Regions from separate parts of the Paenibacillus sp. JT22N15 genome, predicted to be linked through region 2. Evidence: riboswitches for the same ligand, from Rfam matches in the RefSeq annotation. Region 2 holds a riboswitch; the other holds the start of a gene.

Region 1 (9,285 bases), on a different contig from region 2:
CCAATGGCCGTGCCATTCTTCTTTCTACTTGCTCGAGAGGCTTAAAACCATACTTGGCATATAAAGTCTGAGCATCTTTTGTACCTAGATTAAAGCTTGTTCCTTTTAGTTTGGGGTGCTCCAATATGGTTTCTAATAGCCACTTGCTAAGTCCTATACCTCGAAACTCGGGTATAACAAATACATCCCCTAACCAGGAAAAGCGGACAAGGTCGGTGACAACTCGCGCAAAACCAACTAGCTTCGCTTGTTCCTTAAGCGGATTCCCCTGATAAATGCCGTAGCACAAAATGGAGTGTTCAATGGCTGCTTGTACAAGTTCTTTGTCAATTCCGTTTGCCCAATAAGATTCCTCGTTTAGAAATTTATAAATCGTTTCAATATCCAAATAAGCTTTATTTGTGCTAATTGTAAATCCGTCGCTTCTAGTCCAAAGTTTTTGTTCTTCCAAAGGGCTGCAGTCCTTTCTGAGTATTCCTTTGAATTATCATACTGTTGAAGGAATAAAAATTCAATATTCTATGCGGCCTATTATTTTGTAAGTTTTGCGAGATTAAACAGAGATTTTGTCGAGAAATTGTAGAGTTGCCCTATTTATAATGGAGGAGTAGGTGAAAATGGAGACGGACAAGCTTTACGAGCTTCATTTTCAAAAAAATAGCATGTCCAAAGGAATGGTTGAAGAAGATGATGATAACCGAGAAGCGGCAAATGAATGTCATTCGCCATTTTCGCTATCCTGAGCTGGCTTGCTGTATAAGCGAGGGAGCCCAGCACCTACGACAGCTGAATTTGAATCAAATGACCGATTACACCATCGTTCGTGGCTTTTATACCCATCATAGAGGTCATTTTATTGGCATTACAGCTACTTCTGAGGGGCCTTTGTTTTTTTATGACAAGCAGTATTTTCAGCTTTCGGAAGGGAAATTTATGATTACTCTGGAGCATGATGATAAGCGGAACACGTTTTCTTTTTGGTGGGACGGGGTGGAAATATGCCGCCTGAACTACCAGCGTCAGCTTTATCGGTACAATGAGGGAATCGTAGATGATGGTATTCGTGATTTTTTTGCGTGGCTTTATTTGTCGACAGGACCAAGGAAGTTTTGGAGATTCCAAAAGTTTTACACGGTCAAAAGCAGCTAAACGCTGTTTCGGGTATCGGAATTTTATCAACCGACATAGGATTGATAAAACGCATGATGGAGTTGAAGCGAGATGGGCGCAGAACATTTGAAAGAATTTCAAAGCTTGAAGCACGAAGATGAAATGCGGTATATGCTCCTGCTTAGAGACGTAAAGGGCATGCTTAAAGAGCGGAAGGAAGAGCCTTTTATGAAACGGTTAAAGCGGAGATGGATGAAGAAAAACCAGAAAATACAAGCCTCAGCCTGGAAATAAAAAAGATTTAACGTATTGTTTATTGCAAATAATGGGTATATACTAGAGATAATCATAGTTTAATATAAGGTAGTTTTTCTACCTAACACCACTTACAAAACTTTACACGATAACGGCAAACCTGTCGAAAGGCAGGGACGCAAAGCTAAAGGGCCTTCTCTATTATTAGATGGCAGCCTAGCCACCGAAGGGAGTTTTTTTTATGCGCAAAAGTTTAACGGTTATGATTTTGCTGGCGTTGATTCTGTCCGTGTTCCCTCAAGCAACTGCTCAAGTGGCAGCGGCAGCTGGGACAAGCTGGCTCGACGAATCCAATGTGGATAAAGGAAGCATCGGCATTCGTTATGAGGTCAAGTCAGGCGTAGATACAAGGCTGGTTGTAGCCAAAGACGGCAAAAATTATACGTATGCGCTCCGGACAAACCAGACAGAAGAATGGTTTGCGCTTCAACTGGGCAATGGAGATTATACGATTTCATTATTGGAAAACGTAAGTGGTACCAAAAAATATAGAGCAGTTCATACAGGCAAAGTTACCTTGAATTTGAGTGACAGCAGCCTCGTCTATTTGAACTCCATACAAAATATTGATTGGAGCAGCAACAGCAAAGCGGTTAAGAAAGCATTGGAACTGACTAAGGGAGCAAAGACGGATACCGAGAAGGTAACGGCGGTTTACAATTATATTGTAGCGAATATTTCTTACGATCATCAGCTTGCGGCTAAGGTGACCAACGATTATTTGCCTCAAATCGATCGTACCTTTAGTTCGCAGAAAGATATTTGCTACGGCTACGCTGCATTAATGGCAGGCATGCTTCGCAGCTTGGACATTCCGGCCAAGATGGTGACGGGCAAAGCGTCTGATGTATCAAATTATCACGCTTGGAATGAAGTATATTTGGACGGCAAATGGATCACGATCGATACGACGCTTGATGCTGGCCTGAAGAACAGCAAGAAAGCGGGCAAAATGATTAAAGACAGCTCGCGTTATACGGCTGCTAAAGTTTATTAAACGGAAATAAACACATATAACTCAATAGGTACACACAGAAGCTTCGTCTATCCTTCATCGGATGGACGAAGCTTTTTTGCAGTTATTTAGCTGACGGATAAAGGGGAGGCTTGTAAAGTTTTTGTACAGTTGGGCTGGATATAATTTTCTTATTTGAATACAAGGAGGAAGAGGATGGAAAATGACGTGGTATTCGTAAGGTAATGTTTTTGTACTAGGCATTATCGGTATTCACAACAAGAGAGAAACTAGAGGAGATAGAGAAAAAGAGAGGATTGATGAGATGCCCGCAAGTAGACAGAGAGCGATCAGGCACAAGATTTCCTGGATCATGCTGCTCGTTTTGCTGCTGCAAGCTGCATTACAGCCATTCGCAGCACCGGTACAGGCAGCAGGACCGATTACAGGGCTGACTTTTACAAAGACAGCCAGTGTGAGCACTGTTAATGTAGGAGATACCTTCAAGTATACGATCTTGTATCAGGCAGATGGAGCGACTCATGTCGGTAAGAATGTAACGATTGTTGATACAGTACCGGCACAATTTGAAATTGTAGATGGCTGGGAGGATGGAGGCTGGGATACGAAAAATGGCCAAACTCTAACCGTCAATGCACATCCATTGCCTTCCGGTACTTCGGTGAAGCTGGAAATTCCCGTGAAAGCGAAGCCGACTGGCTCAAGCTCGGTTGTGCCTACGACGAATACGGCGACGATTACACTCGTTGATTCAGCGGAAAGTACAACGGCATCGGCGAATGTAACGATTAACGCGGACCCGAATCCGGTAGCTACACCGACGCCTACAGCAACACCGACGGCGACGCCAACTGCTTCGACCTACGACAAGTGGTGGGCTTATAAAAGCCAAGCTACTGGATTTGGCAGCACAGTTCCGATTATTGGCGGAGCGGTTGAGTATACGGTAGGCATTAAAGGCGAAGCCGGCAATGATAACCCTGGCAGCTTGAAAAATGCGACGTTAGTCGATACACTGCCGCCAGATGCTGTATATGTGAGCTCAACAGAAGGCGGTGTCTATGATTCAACAGCTCGCACGATCACTTGGTCGAATATTGAGCTTGCTTCCGGACAATCTTTCGAAGCGAAAGTATCGGTCACCTTCCCTGACGATTTAGGGTATGGTCATCCGACCGGAACACCGCTGGAACGCAAAAATAATGTTGAAATTTTGAGCGGTTATACGCTCGAAGGTGGCGGCTCGGTCACTGATCCTGACGCTGATGTGACAACTAAATTCGGAGAGCCAGTATCTGGCGTTTCCGGACTAACCAAGTCGCGTGTTTACCAGTATCGCTGGCATGGCCAAACACAGAAGTTCAACATCGGCGGCATCAGCAATACGGGGACGAATGTAAATACCTCTTTGTCGAACCTGGTATTGACAGATGTGCTGCCTGCGGAAATGGACTACAGCAGCATTAAAATGCCAAATGTTTTCACTTCCCAGCTTCGTTATAAAACAAGCGATGGTACGACTGAAACTTGGCATGCGTATAGCGGCAGCCTTGCGCCTAACGGCACAATTACAGTGAGCACGACAGCTGGTACGAACCGCATTGTGCTAAATGCTGGCGAATTTTTGGTTGCCTTGGAGTGGTCGTTCAGCACCCTAGCTCCAGGAGGTACAATTGGCGGCATTGAAATTACAGGGACCGTTAGAGATTTTGCTAATGGCACGAACACCCCTGTCGTCCACGGTGATCAAGTAACGAATCAAGTCACGCTGGATTATCAAGCGCTGAATGTTACCATTCCGGGCCAATGGGATGACAAGCCTCAGAAAACGGCTCAGGCAGATTTCAACATCAACAATGAGAAGCCATGGCTTGTAGCTAATAAAGCGATTGGAGCGGGAAATTTCCGTCCACTCAGCACGGTGCCGTTCACACTTACGGTCCGCAACGATATTAAAGCAACGGGACCTTATATTAATCCAGTTGTCTATGATTTATTGCCAACAAGCTTTGATTATTACACGAATCCTAAAATAGCTGATCCTGCTGCGGCACTGGCAGCCTCGTTTACATTTACGGGCACGCCTGCTGGAGCAAGTGCTCCACAGCTGGAGCTTGTTGATAAAAACTGGAACGGTACGGGACGGACCCTTGTGAAATGGTCATGGTCCGACGGCACCTCTTTTGCTCCAGGTACAAGCTTTGAAATCAGCTATAAAGGCGAGGTCCGTGCAGGTACGCCTCAAGGTACTACCTACACGAACGATATGTATATTACAACAAGCGATCCAAATTCAGAGTTCTGGCATACAGGGGATTCCGCACAGGATAATCCGCAAAGTTTGCCAGCGTGGCAAACACGCAACAATACGATTAAAGATACAGTTATAGGCTTTGATCCAACGGCGGGAACGGATGAGTTTTTTGTTCATGCTTCAGCGAACGTAACGGTACGCAAAGCATCTCTCGTCCAGTCGACAAAATGGAATCAAGGCGATTTGGAGCCTATTTTCCGGGCATCAGATGATGCTACGTATGATGGAGAACCAGCTCTTCCTGTACAGCCATTTGATTATGATGGCGATATTGAATACACCGAGTACCCGCGCTACAGCGTAACGTACGAAGGCGGAACAGCGGATTACAGATTGGCAGTTCGCAATAGCGGCAATACGAGACTCGGCGTCATTGATGTGCTGGATATTTTGCCGCATGTAGGCGATAATGCACTGCGCGTCAACAGCGGTTCGCCTTATGAAGCAAGGGGCTCCCAATGGCAGCCTAACCTAGCGGAAGTACTCTCTTCCGGCAATAAAACCTTTACATCCTCAGCGGCAGCGGGAAGCAGAACGGTAAACTACACGCTGTCCGCGTATTACAGCAAGTCGGTTAATCAGGAGCAGGTTGTCAATTTCACGAATGTGAATGACAGCAAGCAGGGCTGGATCGAACAAGGGAATTACCAAAAGGATGATTTGACAGACATCAAATCGCTCTACTTCCAGCTGTCGAACATTGTAGGCAGTGATGGAGCATCTGGACTTGCGCCAGGCGACTATATCGTATTGGATTGGAAAATGGATGCCCCTGTAGGAGCACCGACAAATGAAGTAGCTTGGAACTCTTTTGCCATTCAAGCAACTGAAATCGGTGCAGGCAATGATGAAGGCAGCAAAATGCTTCCAACAGCGCCTAACAAAGTCGGCTTCCTGATTCACCCGAATGACGAGCATGTACCGCTTGGCGAAATCGGCAATTTTGTCTGGTTCGACAGCAACCGTGATGGCACGCAGGATGAAGAATATCCAGGCGACAGCGGCCAAGGTGCAGGTATTAACGGCATTACCGTAAATCTGTACAAAGCGGGTGAAACGACACCGTTCAAGTCAAGCAAGACAGGCTATCATTACAATGGAAGCCCAGGCTACTATTTGTTCCAGGGACTTGAGGCAGGAAATTATTTCGTAGAGTTTGTGCTGCCAGATCGCTACATGCCGACGACAGCCAATGTGCATGGCGCAGATCCAAGCCATACGAATGACAATGACTCCAACCTGGTAACGAAAGGCGCTGCAGTAGACGGTTATACGCCATATCGTACGGATACGATCAGCTTGGGTACTGCTGGTAAAATTCCGACAATCGATTTGGGCTTAATCGAAACAGCATCACCTACTGGCGAGTCTTACCCAACCATCACGTTTGAGAAAGAAATTACAAGTGTGACGCAAGGCTCCTCGACAATTGCTCCATCGCAGCAATATGTAGTGGTAGGGAACGATGTGCATTATAAGCTTTCTTTGAAAAATACATCTTCTGTTACTTTGCATAATTTTAAAATTTCAGATGCGCTTGACAGACTGCAAGCTGGCTTTGAATTTACTAAGCTGACGTATAATGGCGAGGAAGTTGCCTTGAATGGCGGCAGCCATGACAGACCAGACATTATTGGCCAGTTGGCTAATAGCGGAACGAATCCGTCTATTGTCATTAAAAATCTTGCAGCAGGAGCGGGATTGACGCTTGAAGGCGTATACCGTGTCACGAGTGCGGATTTGGATTTGACAGATTTGGATAATGTAGCAACCGTGTATTACAATGAATCCCCTGATCCGATTAAGGATGAGGCTAGCATTCCGACAGCAGGGCTTAAGATTGAGAAAAGAGGCAGTGCAGTCGCTGTATCCGATACAGCAGCAGGAAGCTGGATTAACTACACGGTTAAAGTAACGAATACAGGCAAACGCGATTTAACGAATGTTGTGATTACGGATACGAAAGTATCCGGCATACCGAGCATTCCATCGCTAAAATCTGGGGAATCGAAGGAATTTACGTATTCCTATCAAGTAACATCAGTAGATACAGCAGCGGCTTCCATTATCAATGTGGCTAAAGCTGTTTCCGATGAAACACCGCCGGTGACGACTGAGCATGAAATACCTGTCGTTTCGGATGAGCGGGGCTCCATCGGCAATTATGTATGGCTTGACCGTAATGAAGATGGGCTGCAAGATGCAGCGGAAACAGGCATTAATGGCATTATCGTTAAGCTTTATGACGATGCAAACCATGTATTGGCTGAGACCGTGACGCATGATGAAAATGGCAAGCCAGGATTTTATTTGTTTGCCGGATTGCCGCAAGGCGATTATCATGTCCAGTTTGTCATTCCGGCAGAATACGGCGTAACGAAGCCGGAAGCTGGAGCGGCAGATGTGGATTCCAACAAAACGGATGGCCAAGGAATAACCGAGGTCATTACGATTGGGCCGGCAGGCTGGAATGATCTGACGATTGATTTGGGTCTTGTTCCACGCGGAGAAATCGGGAATTATGTATGGCTCGACCGCAACCGTGATGGCTTGCAGAACGAAGATGAGAAAGACGGAATTAATGGCATTGTGGTGAAGCTGTATAAAGGCAGCAGCACAGGTACGCCTGTAGCTGAAACTACAACAGCGAATGATGCAAGTGGCAAGCCGGGTTATTATTTGTTCGATAATTTGCTTGCAGGCGAATATTATGTTCAATTCGTTTTGCCAAGCGATTATTTGAAAACAAGCGCGGAGCAAGGAGCGAACGCAGCCCTTGATTCCAACGCAACGGATGCAGACGGCATAACAGTCAAAATTGTTATTAACGAGACGGCTGGCTGGGTTGATCATACGATTGACCTTGGCGTAGTTGCCAAAGGGGTTATTGGCAATTATGTATGGTTTGACCGTAATGACAACGGCAAGCAGGATGAACTGGCTGCGGATGGCCGCAATGGCGTTACCGTACAGCTTTTTGATCAAAACAAACAGCAAATTGGAGAAACCATTACAGCAAATGATGCGAGTGGAAATCCTGGCTATTATTTGTTTGATCAATTGCCAAGCGGACAATATTTTGTGAAATTTATTGTGCCAACTGGCTACACCGTAACGAAAGCTGAGGCAGACGGCGTGTCTGCTGAGGAAGATTCAAACAAACAGGTAGATGGATACACAGAAGTTATTGTTATTGGTGAAGGAGCGCCGCGTGGCTGGGAAGATTTGACGATTGACCTTGGGCTTATTAATAAGCCAACTAGTCCAGGTGGAAATTCGGGCAACCCATCAGTACCGACGCCGACACCTACGCCAACAGCAACACCGTCTCCTACACCAACACCTGCTGTAACGGAGACGCCAACAGCGACGCCTAAGCCAACACCGGTGGCTCCAACTCCTGTTCAGCCAGGCACACCGACACCAGCACCAACGGCGACTCCTGTAGTAGAGAAAGATAAGACTAAGGAAAATACGCCAGTTGAAGGTAAAGTTGATGTTCCGAAAGGTGGAAATACAGACGTTGGCAAGCAACCGGAGCATGGACAAGTAACGGTTGACGATAATGGACAATGGGTGTATACGCCTGACCCAGGTTATACAGGCAAAGATGATTTCTCCATTATTGTAAAAGATGCTGACGGCAACGAAGAGGAAATTTTATTTGAAATTGATGTGGATGAAATCCCGCTCGGGGTAGTGGAGGATTCGGATGAAGATGGAGATGGAAATAAGCCAGCACCGAATAACCAAGGCACACTTCCGAAGACAGGTGAGTCCAGTCAATTGCCAATCCAGCTCGCAGGCGCTGCATTAATTGCCCTTGGAGCTATATTGCTTAGAAAAAAACGCTCACGTCCTTAAGCGTGATGCAGTAAGCTTCATAAGAGTAGAAAATTTTTGATTCTGTACGCATTCTACTCTGCACATACGGCCTCCAAAACGAAGATTTTTCATTCGTTTTGGAGGTTTTTTTATAGAAGCGTGTGGCCTGTAGAGAAACTGTAGAGCCAGGCTCTGCATAATAGAGAAGCCTATTCAGTTTAGTTAAGAGACATATAAGCAGAGGGAGCTGAGAATTTGCGTAAAATCGCAATTATATTGGTAGCGCTCGGAGCGCTGCTGCTCATTTATCCGCAGTGGAATGAATGGATGGCTGATCGGGAGCAGGACAAGCTGTTAAAAGAAGCGCTGCTGCTCATGGATACGCCCGAGCCTGTAAATATGGGGGCCGCACAAAGCTACGCACAGCTGAATGATATGTTAAATGCAGGAGAAGAAACCGAGGATGAAGCAGCTTCCCTATTAAACGATTTTCAAAATGGCAAGCCCATTGCAACGATTACGATAGATCGTATTGATGTCTTATTACCGATCCTAGAGGGCGCTACTAAGGCGAATATGAAGCATGCGGCTGTACATATGCGAGAGACCGCTATTTTTGGGGAGGAGGGCAATGCGGCTGTAGCAGCGCATCGTGCCCATACAACCGGAAGGTTATTTAATCGGCTGAATGAAGTAGAAATTGGCGATGAAATTGTCGTGCAGACGAGCACTGCCAAATTTATTT
Region 2 (9,285 bases):
TTACAGCGGTCATTTTAAAATGGCTACCCAGCTGTTGTCCTGCCCCCAGAGCGGCTATCCGCCCGCTCTTTAATAAGGTCAGCTGTAAGCTGGCCCGACAACGTAACCATCGGCACACCGCCGCCGGGATGAGTGGAGCCGCCGACGAAATACAAATTGTCCAGCAGCTCGCTTTTGCTCGGAATTTTGAAGCCGCCGTTCAGCTTACGGTCGGTGACAACGCCGTAGATTGAACCACCGTTGGCGCCATAAAGCTGCTCCAAATCATTAGGCGTAAAGTTGTATTCGAACGTAATGTGCGAGCGCAGGTCATCCAGTCCCATTCGCTCCAGCTTATCCAGCACAAGCTCGCGGTACGTCTCTTTGTAAATCTCCCAATCCTCGCCTGGCTTAAGCGGGGGAACATGGGTGAGCACGAATAAATTTTGCTGTCCCTCAGGCGCCTGTGTCGAGTCGGAAATGCTGGACACCCCAATATAGACGGTCGGATCAGGCGAAGGGATGCCGGAGACGAACACATCCTGGAACTCCCGCTCTGGATTGCGCGAGAACAGGAAGTTGTGATGGCGCAGCTGGTCATAGGTTTTATCGATGCCAAGCAGCAGCACGAGGCCGGATACGGTTGGAGCATATTTTCTCATGCCGCCTGTCGCTGCGGCAGCTCCCGGATGGTGGCCGAGCAGCTTGCGATGGGTCGGAATCGCCTCCAAATTGGAGACGACGAGATCGGCGGCAAGCACCGTGCCATCTGCAAGTGTAACGCCCGTTGCTGCCTTGCCCAGCGTATTGATTGCTGCGACAGGCGCATTCGTCCGCACCTCCACGCTAAGCTCGCCCAGCAGCTTCAGCATGCCCAGCGCAATATTATACATGCCGCCCTTGACGTAATAAATGCCGAGTCCAAGCTGCACATGGATGAGCTGAGAAAGCACGGCTGGGGCTGCATAAGGCGATGAACCAATATACATAATGAAAAAATCAAACAGCTGGCGCAAGCGCTTGTCTTTGAAAAAGCGGCTCGTGCTCTGATGCATCGTGCGAAGCGGGTCCATCGCCAGCAGTTCCTTCATGCTATGCTGCCCCCGCAAGTCCTGCAGGCCGCTGAGGCTTTTTCCATAGACGCTCTTCATGCTGAGCTCATACATTTGCTGGCAGTATTGCAAATAGGCCAGAAAGCCCTTGGCATCCTCTCGCGCTACGCTGCTAAGCTGCTCCAGCATCATTGGCAGATCGCCAGTCACGTCAAGCTGCGATCCATCCTCGAAAAAAGTCCGCCACTGCGGCTCCACCCGTTCCAGCGTCATATAGTCCTCCAGACGTCTGCCCGCACTAGCAAACAGCTGCTCCAGCACCCAGGGCATCGTCAAAATCGACGGGTCCGTATCAAAGGAAAAACCTTTGCCCGAGCGGATATTCAGCTTGCCGCCTGCACGTTCCTGCTGTTCCAGGACGGTGACATGATTGCCGTCAACCGTTAGCCTGATGGCAGCGGATAGGCCGCCCAAGCCTCCGCCAATTACTACGATTTTTTTACTCATCGCTCGTTTCCGCCTCCCTGTTTACTAAAGCCAAATGGATATTTTTAAAAACTTGGTTATATAAACGAAAAAGATGTTTTATAATATACCTTAGGGTTAATTAATAGTTAGCTAGCTTCAAATCTAGCAGTTACATTCCTGTAGGTCCTGTATTTAAGGTGTTGCCCATTATTGGCGAATTAAAACCTGCTAGGATCATTTTGCCAATCGTATAAAGGCGGCCCTTGCTGGGGGGATTAAATGATGCAAGAAATGTTTGCTGCCCGCGCAGCAGCTCCGAGCTGGAGGGCGCTTCCTGTGCGGGATAGAATTCAGCATATCCGCTCGGTGCGGCAGCTGCTCGTTCGCGATTTGGACGAGTGGATTGCGCTGCTTGGCCAAGAGGCAGGCAAGACCCCGATGGATGCGCTGACGACGGATTTGCTGACGGTCATTCAAGCTATTTCTTATTATGAAAAAAATACGGCCAAGCTGCTGCGTTCCCGCCGCGTTCGCACCCCGCTGTGGCTCGCAGGCTCCTCCTCGCACATTACATATGAGCCTTGCGGCGTGGCGGCTATCATTGCCCCGTGGAATTTCCCGCTTCAATTGACGCTCATTCCGGCACTCGCGGCAGCTGCTGTAGGGAATACGGTGCTGCTCAAGCCATCGGAGAAGCTGCCGCTGCTAAGCAAGCGCATTGCTGCGCTAATCGAGGAAGCTGCATTTCCGCCAGGTGTCCTTCAATTGGTTGAAGGCGGGAAGGCGGAAGCGGAGCGCTTAATTGATGCACGGCCTGACAAGCTATGGTTTACCGGAAGCGAAGCGGCTGGGCGCAGTGTGCTGGCGCGAGCAGGGGCGCAGCTCATTCCTTGCGTGCTGGAGCTTGGTGGCAAGGACCCGATGATCGTATGTGCCGATGCCCACATAGAGAGAGCCGCTCGCGCAGCGGTATGGGGTGCTTTTTTGCACAGCGGGCAGGTATGTATTAGCGTGGAACGGGTTTACGTTCATGAAAGCATTTATGCAGCCTTTCTGGCCGCGGTCGTCGCTTATACGCGGGAGCTGAGGCAGGCCGAAGGCGGTTCTTGGTCCGAGATTGGAGCATTAGCCACGGAAGAAGGCTGGCATAAAGTGAAACGGCTGCTGGACGATGCTGTAGCCAAAGGCGCCAGCATTGCGGCAGGAGGGCTGCCGCCCGGAGCGGAGCCGCCGCTGTTTCCGCCGACCGTACTCACCGGAGTGACGGAGGAGATGCAGCTTATGCAGGAGGAAATTTTCGGCCCGCTGCTGCCGATTATGGCCTTTCAGTCAGAGGAGGAAGTAATCCGGCTGGCAAATGCTTCGCCTTATGGGCTTAGCGCAAGCATTTTTACGGCTAATCGAAAAAAAGGGCTAGCGTTCGCAGCCCGGCTGGAGACGGGAAGCTGCTCGATTAATGACGTTGTAAGGCATATTGGCAACATGCATTTGCCCTTTGGCGGGGTGAAGGCGAGCGGCTTCGGCCGTACGCATGGCGAAGAAGGGCTGCTTGCCTTTTGCCGCTCAAAGTCGGTCATGGTCAATGCTGGGCGCAGAAGCTCGCAAATCAATTGGTTTCCTTACCGGGAGCAGGCATTTAGCGGCCTAAAGCAGGCAATTGGCTATATGTACGGGAGAAGGAGGGGGAAGCGATGAGTTTCTCGATCATTTGGGCTGTTTTCGGCTGGCTGTGCGGCCTGCTGCTGCAAAATCGGGTAAGCCGGCTGCCGGATTGGGACATTCATGAGGGGGATGAATGGAATGGGGCAGATGATGCGAACGGAGCAGGCATGAAAAATAGCGCTGTTCCGATCTCCATTTCTGTCATCATTCCGGCACGCAATGAAGCGGCTAATATCGGCAAGCTGCTGCACGCCTTGCAGCGGCAGAAGCTAAGTCATGTAGAAGTAATCGTTGTCGATGACGGCTCGGAGGATGCAACGGCAAGCCTTGCCGCCGCGAATGGCGCCCTTGTCATTCGGGCGGAGGAGATGCCAGACGGCTGGATCGGCAAAAGCTGGGCTTGCTGGACGGGAGCCAAAACAGCGCAAGGCGAGCTGCTTGTTTTTCTGGATGCGGATGTGGAACTGGAAATGGATGCTTTACAACTGCTGGCCGCCAGCCAGAAGGAGGCTGGCGGACTCGTATCGGTGCAGCCTTACCACCGAATGGAGCGTGCTTATGAGCAGCTGTCTGCTTTCTTCAATCTGATTGTCATCGCTTCGGTTGGCGACGGAGACAGCCGGGCGGGAGCGTTTGGGCCTTGCCTCATATGCCGCCGGGATGACTATTTCCGCATCGGCGGGCATGAGGCAGTACGGGGCAAAGTATTGGAGCATTTCGAGCTGGGGCGAGCCTTTAGCTCTGATCAAATGCCGGTGTCCAATTTTATGGGCTGCGAAAAAATTTCCTTTAGAATGTACCCGGACGGCCTGAACAGCATGTTCCGCGGCTGGAGCAAAAGCTTCGCAGCAGGCGCTGCATCGACCGCGCCCTTCGTAGCCTGCGCTGTATCGCTGTGGCTGGCCGGAGCCGTATCGGCTGTGACCCTTATGCTTGCTTCAATTGGGGGGCAGGTCGAGGCGGATTATTGGCTGCTGGGAACAGGCGTCGCCTGCTATGCGGCATACAGCTTGCAGCTCGGGCTATGGCTGCGCAAAACCGGGAGTTTTAAGGGCTGGACAGCACTGCTGTACCCATTGCCGCTCAGTTTGTTTCTGTTATTTTTCGCTTATTCGCTGTTCTCGACCTTCATTAGGAGGAAGGTTTCTTGGAAAGGGCGAGTCGTTTCAATGGGCAGCCGGGAACGAGGCAAGCTATGAGCGCGCAGGCATTGCCGTCGCTGGCTGTGCTCGCTCTGAATATTGGCGGATGGCTGCTCGTCCATCTCGGCGTCTCCTATTTTCATACGAGCTTGCCAGAGCGCTGGTTTGCAAGACCAGAAGCAGGAGCAGGAGCAGGCGGGACAGTGCGCAAAGCGGAGCGCAGCAAGGAGAAGCGGCACTTCGGCAGAGGAGCGTTTCTACGAGCAGGTGCTGTTCATCCGCTCCTGGAAGGACAGCGTGCCGGATGGCAGCTTTTTGTTCCGCAGGGGATTCCAGAAGAAAAGGCTTGCTAAGCGCGGCCAAGCCTATTACCAGGAGTACATGGGGGAAACGCTCAGAGGCGAATGGACGCACTGGCTGTCCATCGTGCCCGCGCCGTTATTTTTCATCTGGAACGAGCCTTTGTATGGCTATTTAATGGTAGGCTACGCGCTGGCGGCCAATTTGCCGTTTATAGCGATTTTGCGATATAACCGGCTGCGGCTCAGGCGAATTTGCGGCTCGAGCCGTCTATGACGGGCATTTATAGAAAGCTGATTCTAGCATGGGAAGGAAGAGACTATAAATGAAGACCAGGCATGTTGCTGTTGTAGGCGCCGGACCGGGAGGACTTGCTGCCGCTATGCTGCTGCGCCGCTATTTTCGCCATCCCAACACACTGGCCTTGTTTGGACGTTATGCGACCTATGTCGGATCTGCTCCTGATCGGGCGCCAGCAATCTTCGCGATGCTGCCGCATGTCGAGACAGAGCTTGGCGTTTTTGGTGTTCGAGGCGGCACCTACAGCATCGTTGAAGGTCTGCGCCAGCTTGCGGAGGAAATGGGGGCGGAAATACGCACCTCGGTGCGTGTGCAGTGCATTGCTGCAAAAGGCGGCGGCGTAAGCGGAGTAGAGACGGAATGCGGTTTTGTGCCAGCCGATCTGGTGCTCGCGAACGGAGATGTGCTGTCCGTATGCCGCGATTTGCTCGGCGAGCAGCTGCGGCCTGCCATGACGAATCGCCATATTTCAACTTACGAGCCTTCTCTGTCCGGCTTTGTCACTCTTGCAGGCATACGCAGACGTTACGATAAGCTGCTGCATCATACTGTATTTTATCCGGAAAGGTATGGGGAGGAATTTTCGGCGATTTTCGCGCGCCGCGAGGCTCCTGCCGATCCTGCGATTTATGTATGCTGTTCCGCCTATATGGAACAGGAACTGGCGCCGGAAGGAGGCAGCAACCTGTTTATTTTGGCGAATGCCCCGTATACGTCGGACGCTTGGAGCTGGGAGCGGGAGGCGGAGCGCTATCAGGGCCGTCTGTTGAAGCAGCTGGCTGCCTATGGCTTGGAGGGACTGGATCGGGAAGCAGAGCAGCTTGCTTTGTATACACCGGAGGATTTGGAGCGGGATACGTCGGCATTTCGCGGCGCCATCTATGGCATTTCCTCGAATTCAGCAAAGCAGACGTTTTTGCGGCCGTCCAATCGTGCGGATTTGCGCGGACTATGGTTTGCGGGCGGAACGACCCATCCCGGCGGGGGAACGCCGATGGTTGCCATGTCAGGGCTGCTCACCGCAGAGGCGATGATTCGGCAGCATCATTAATGAATCTATTGGGGCAAAAGAAAAGCCGCGCTTAGCGGGGGCAGCAAAACTTCCAGCTAAGCGCGGTTTATTTTTAATGAAAAAAATAAAAAACCCTTCTAAGTTAGAGGGCCTGCTTGAAACAACTTATAAAATATCGGGACGACACGATTTGAACATGCGACCCCCTGGTCCCAAACCAGGTGCTCTACCAAGCTGAGCTACGTCCCGGGAAAAAAATGGTGCCGTCGAGAGGACTTGAACCCCCAACCTACTGATTACAAGTCAGTTGCTCTACCAATTGAGCTACAACGGCGCGGTTATGTATCGGACACAAGATGTATTATGCCACAGAACTTTAGGAGGATGCAATACCTTTTTTAAATTTTTTTGAAAAAAATTCGGGCAGCGTTCAAATGCCCGAATTGGCCTATTTTTTAACTTTAAAATGAACGACTGCGCTGTACAGCATTTTCCCGCGATCGGGATGAAACACCGCATGATGACTAATCGCATGAACTTGTAATAGCAGTGCTTTATTCGCTTCAATTTGCTGGTCAATGTGCTTTTCGAGCGTACGTAAGTCAAAAGCCTCAAAAAATTCGATTTTATCCTCAATTAAATCTAGTCGAAAATCCATCTTGTCCCCCCTAAAATCTCATTAATAGCTAGCATTCGCTAATATTATAACGTTGTTAGGCACTAGTTTCAAAGTATCATGTCAGATAATCTCGCTTTTTATAATTTACAAAAAGGTTTTCCTAAATTATACTTTAAAAGTGTCGAAATAAATAGAAAATTACATACTGAAAAAGGCAAACTTATTGAAAGATAGGGGCGCAAAGTTATGGGCCTAAGGTATTGAACTATGGCAGCCAAACCACCGGTACAGGACTATAGGCTGATTCAGCTGTTCAATTCGTCGCGGTGATTGGATAGCTTTTGTTTTTTCAGTGTAATAGGAGAGATGGAGAGAAAATGATGATTAACCGATTGAGAGAGGCAAAATGGTTAAAATGGACATCAAGGATTTCTGATTTCTTGAAGAAACAAAAGGTTACAACGAAGCTGTTGTTTATCACTTCATTAATCACCTTGTTCAACGTCGTCGCTGGCGGGTGGATTTTTATGCAAAATGCTTCGGTTAGAAGTGCAGTGAAAGCTTCAAATGAGCTTCAGGAGGCCAAAAAAGAATATCAAGGGATATCGGATTCGATGCTGCGCACGCTGCTTTCGATGATTGATGCCGTAGAAAACGGCAGCACCGGCGACGATGGAATCAACTTGGCACTTAAGTCGATGCCCGAGCGGGTAGAAAAATTGAAGGTTACACTAGCGTACCTGGATGAAAAATATCCTCACGGGGATAACGGCACCGCCTATTCGAACCAAGGCAATGTGTTTGGCCTTGCACTGGAGCAGCTTAATAAAGAAAACGGCAATCACAGCCTGCTAACCATTGAAGACCGCTCCGCCAAGGTCAAACAGCTTGTCAGTACATATACGATTGTTCTCAGCTTTGCGAATGAAACGGTAGAAAATTGGCTCGAAGTGGATACGGTCGCTACACAGGAGACATTAAATAAAAGTATTGCAGCTGCCAATACGATTATTATCATCAATATTGTTTTGCTGGCAGTACTGCCGTTCCTCATGTCGTATTCGTTAAGCCGGAATGTAAAAAAAGGCATCGTTGGTTTAATGAAGCGTATTACCGCTTATCAAAATAACGATTTCACCTATGATGAGAAGCTGGATCGCCAAGATGAATTTGGTCAAATTGACCGCTCGCTGGCGCAAATGGGAAGTGAGCTTCGTGACACCCTTCGTTCGACTATGGATGTAAGCACGGTTGTTCTGCAAGCCTCGCGCAATATGGGCGATATGATTGTTCGCAATCAGAACGCTTCCGAGCAGGTGAAGGAAGAGATTGGCAACGGCAAAACGATTTTGATGACCCAGTATGATGATGCAACTTCGATCTCGGCCGTAACGGAGCAAATATCGGCAAGCTCGCAGCAAATTGCGGCTTCAACCGAATATATTAATCGCGACATGAAAGAAATGAGAGAGTCATCGCGTATAGGCTCCACCGATATGAAGGGCGTTGTGCAGATGGTGAATCAGACGGTGCAGCAATTTGCCCGAGTTACCGAGTCCTTCGACCGAATCAATGAGCGCTACAATAATGTAACGAAGTTTTTGGGCGGCATTCAGGATTTGAACACACAGACGAATTTATTGTCGCTGAATGCTTCGATTGAATCGGCGCGTGCAGGCGAGCATGGCAGAGGCTTTGCTGTAGTAGCGGAGGAAATTCGCAAGCTGTCGAGCCAGACCGATATCATTTCCAAAGATATTACGAAGGAGCTTAAGCTTATTCAGAACGATTTTGCCGACAGCAGCCAAAGCTTGAGCAGCTTCTCGGAAGTGATAGAAACGACGAAGCAGGCATCGGTGACGGCTAGCGAAATGTTTAATGGTCTGGAAAATCAAAGCAGCGTATTGTCCGAGCAAATGGGCGAAATTTCTGTCGGCATTGATGAAATTACAAAAGGCATTACCGATATTGTTGGCTCAGTAGACAAGCTGCTGCAAACCTCCTCCGAGGTAAATGGCAAAATGGAGCAGATGAGCGGTATGTCCGAAGATCAATTCGAGGTATCGATTCAGCTTCAAGAGCTGGCTGAGAAACTGCAGGGCTCTTCCACTAATTTGCGCGAAAAAGCGGCTGTATTCAAGGTGTAAGCTAGCCTTTAGAGCGGATTGGAAAATGGAATAGCATCAATGAAATAGCTGCTTTCAGCGCCCGTGGGCGATTGGAGGCAGCCTTTTTTTTATCCAACTCTTTACAACAACAGAATATTAGTGTACTATTTAGATATAACACTAATACATTAACACGGAGGTGACTTATGCCGATTGAATTTGACAACAACCAGCCGATCTACATCCAGATCATGAACTACATTAAACAGCAAATTATTAGCGGGAAGCTTAATCCCGGCGATAAAATCGATTCGGTGCGCGAGCTTGCAGTGGAGCTGCAAATCAATCCGAATACGATCCAGCGTACTTTTCAGGAGCTGGAGCGTGAAGGCATCGTCGAAACAAGACGGGGACTTGGAAGATATGTAACGAGCGAGGAGGCGGCGATTGTGAGCATTAAGAAAGAAATGGCGGCTGATTTGCTCGGACGTTTCATTCAGGGGATGCGCGATTTGGGCTTTAAGAAGGATGACATTGTAGCGATTGTTACGGAAGCGGTTAGCAAGGAAGATCAGAAATAGGCGGGGGGAGAATAAACGAATGAAGAAGATAGTTGAACTGCAAGCCGTAACGAAAACTTACG

What was found. Region 2 has a riboswitch for cyclic di-GMP ahead of AC50X8_RS17760 (methyl-accepting chemotaxis protein). Riboswitches for the same ligand answer to the same signal wherever they lie in the genome.
Region 1: another riboswitch for cyclic di-GMP. It lies ahead of AC50X8_RS21590 (transglutaminase-like domain-containing protein); the one in region 2 lies ahead of AC50X8_RS17760 (methyl-accepting chemotaxis protein).

The regions. Positions count from the first base shown of each region.
Region 1 covers NZ_JBXENV010000011.1:60,309-69,593, reverse strand. Annotated here, with positions in the region: gene AC50X8_RS21600 (GNAT family N-acetyltransferase) at 1-451, opposite strand, end outside; gene AC50X8_RS21595 (hypothetical protein) at 679-1,149, shown strand; cyclic di-GMP riboswitch class I at 1,509-1,593, shown strand; gene AC50X8_RS21590 (transglutaminase-like domain-containing protein) at 1,607-2,422, shown strand; gene AC50X8_RS21585 (SdrD B-like domain-containing protein) at 2,706-8,579, shown strand; gene AC50X8_RS21580 (class D sortase) at 8,796-9,285, shown strand, end outside.
Region 2 covers NZ_JBXENV010000008.1:254,608-263,892, forward strand. Annotated here, with positions in the region: gene AC50X8_RS17720 (phytoene desaturase family protein) at 24-1,538, opposite strand; gene AC50X8_RS17725 (aldehyde dehydrogenase family protein) at 1,782-3,194, shown strand; gene AC50X8_RS17730 (glycosyltransferase family 2 protein) at 3,191-4,360, shown strand; gene AC50X8_RS17735 (glycosyl-4,4'-diaponeurosporenoate acyltransferase CrtO family protein) at 4,469-4,879, shown strand; gene AC50X8_RS17740 (phytoene desaturase family protein) at 4,929-5,954, shown strand; tRNA gene AC50X8_RS17745 (tRNA-Pro) at 6,091-6,164, opposite strand; tRNA gene AC50X8_RS17750 (tRNA-Thr) at 6,174-6,249, opposite strand; gene AC50X8_RS17755 (YrzA family protein) at 6,364-6,573, opposite strand; cyclic di-GMP riboswitch class I at 6,738-6,821, shown strand; gene AC50X8_RS17760 (methyl-accepting chemotaxis protein) at 6,975-8,681, shown strand; gene AC50X8_RS17765 (GntR family transcriptional regulator) at 8,849-9,223, shown strand; gene AC50X8_RS17770 (ABC transporter ATP-binding protein) at 9,243-9,285, shown strand, end outside.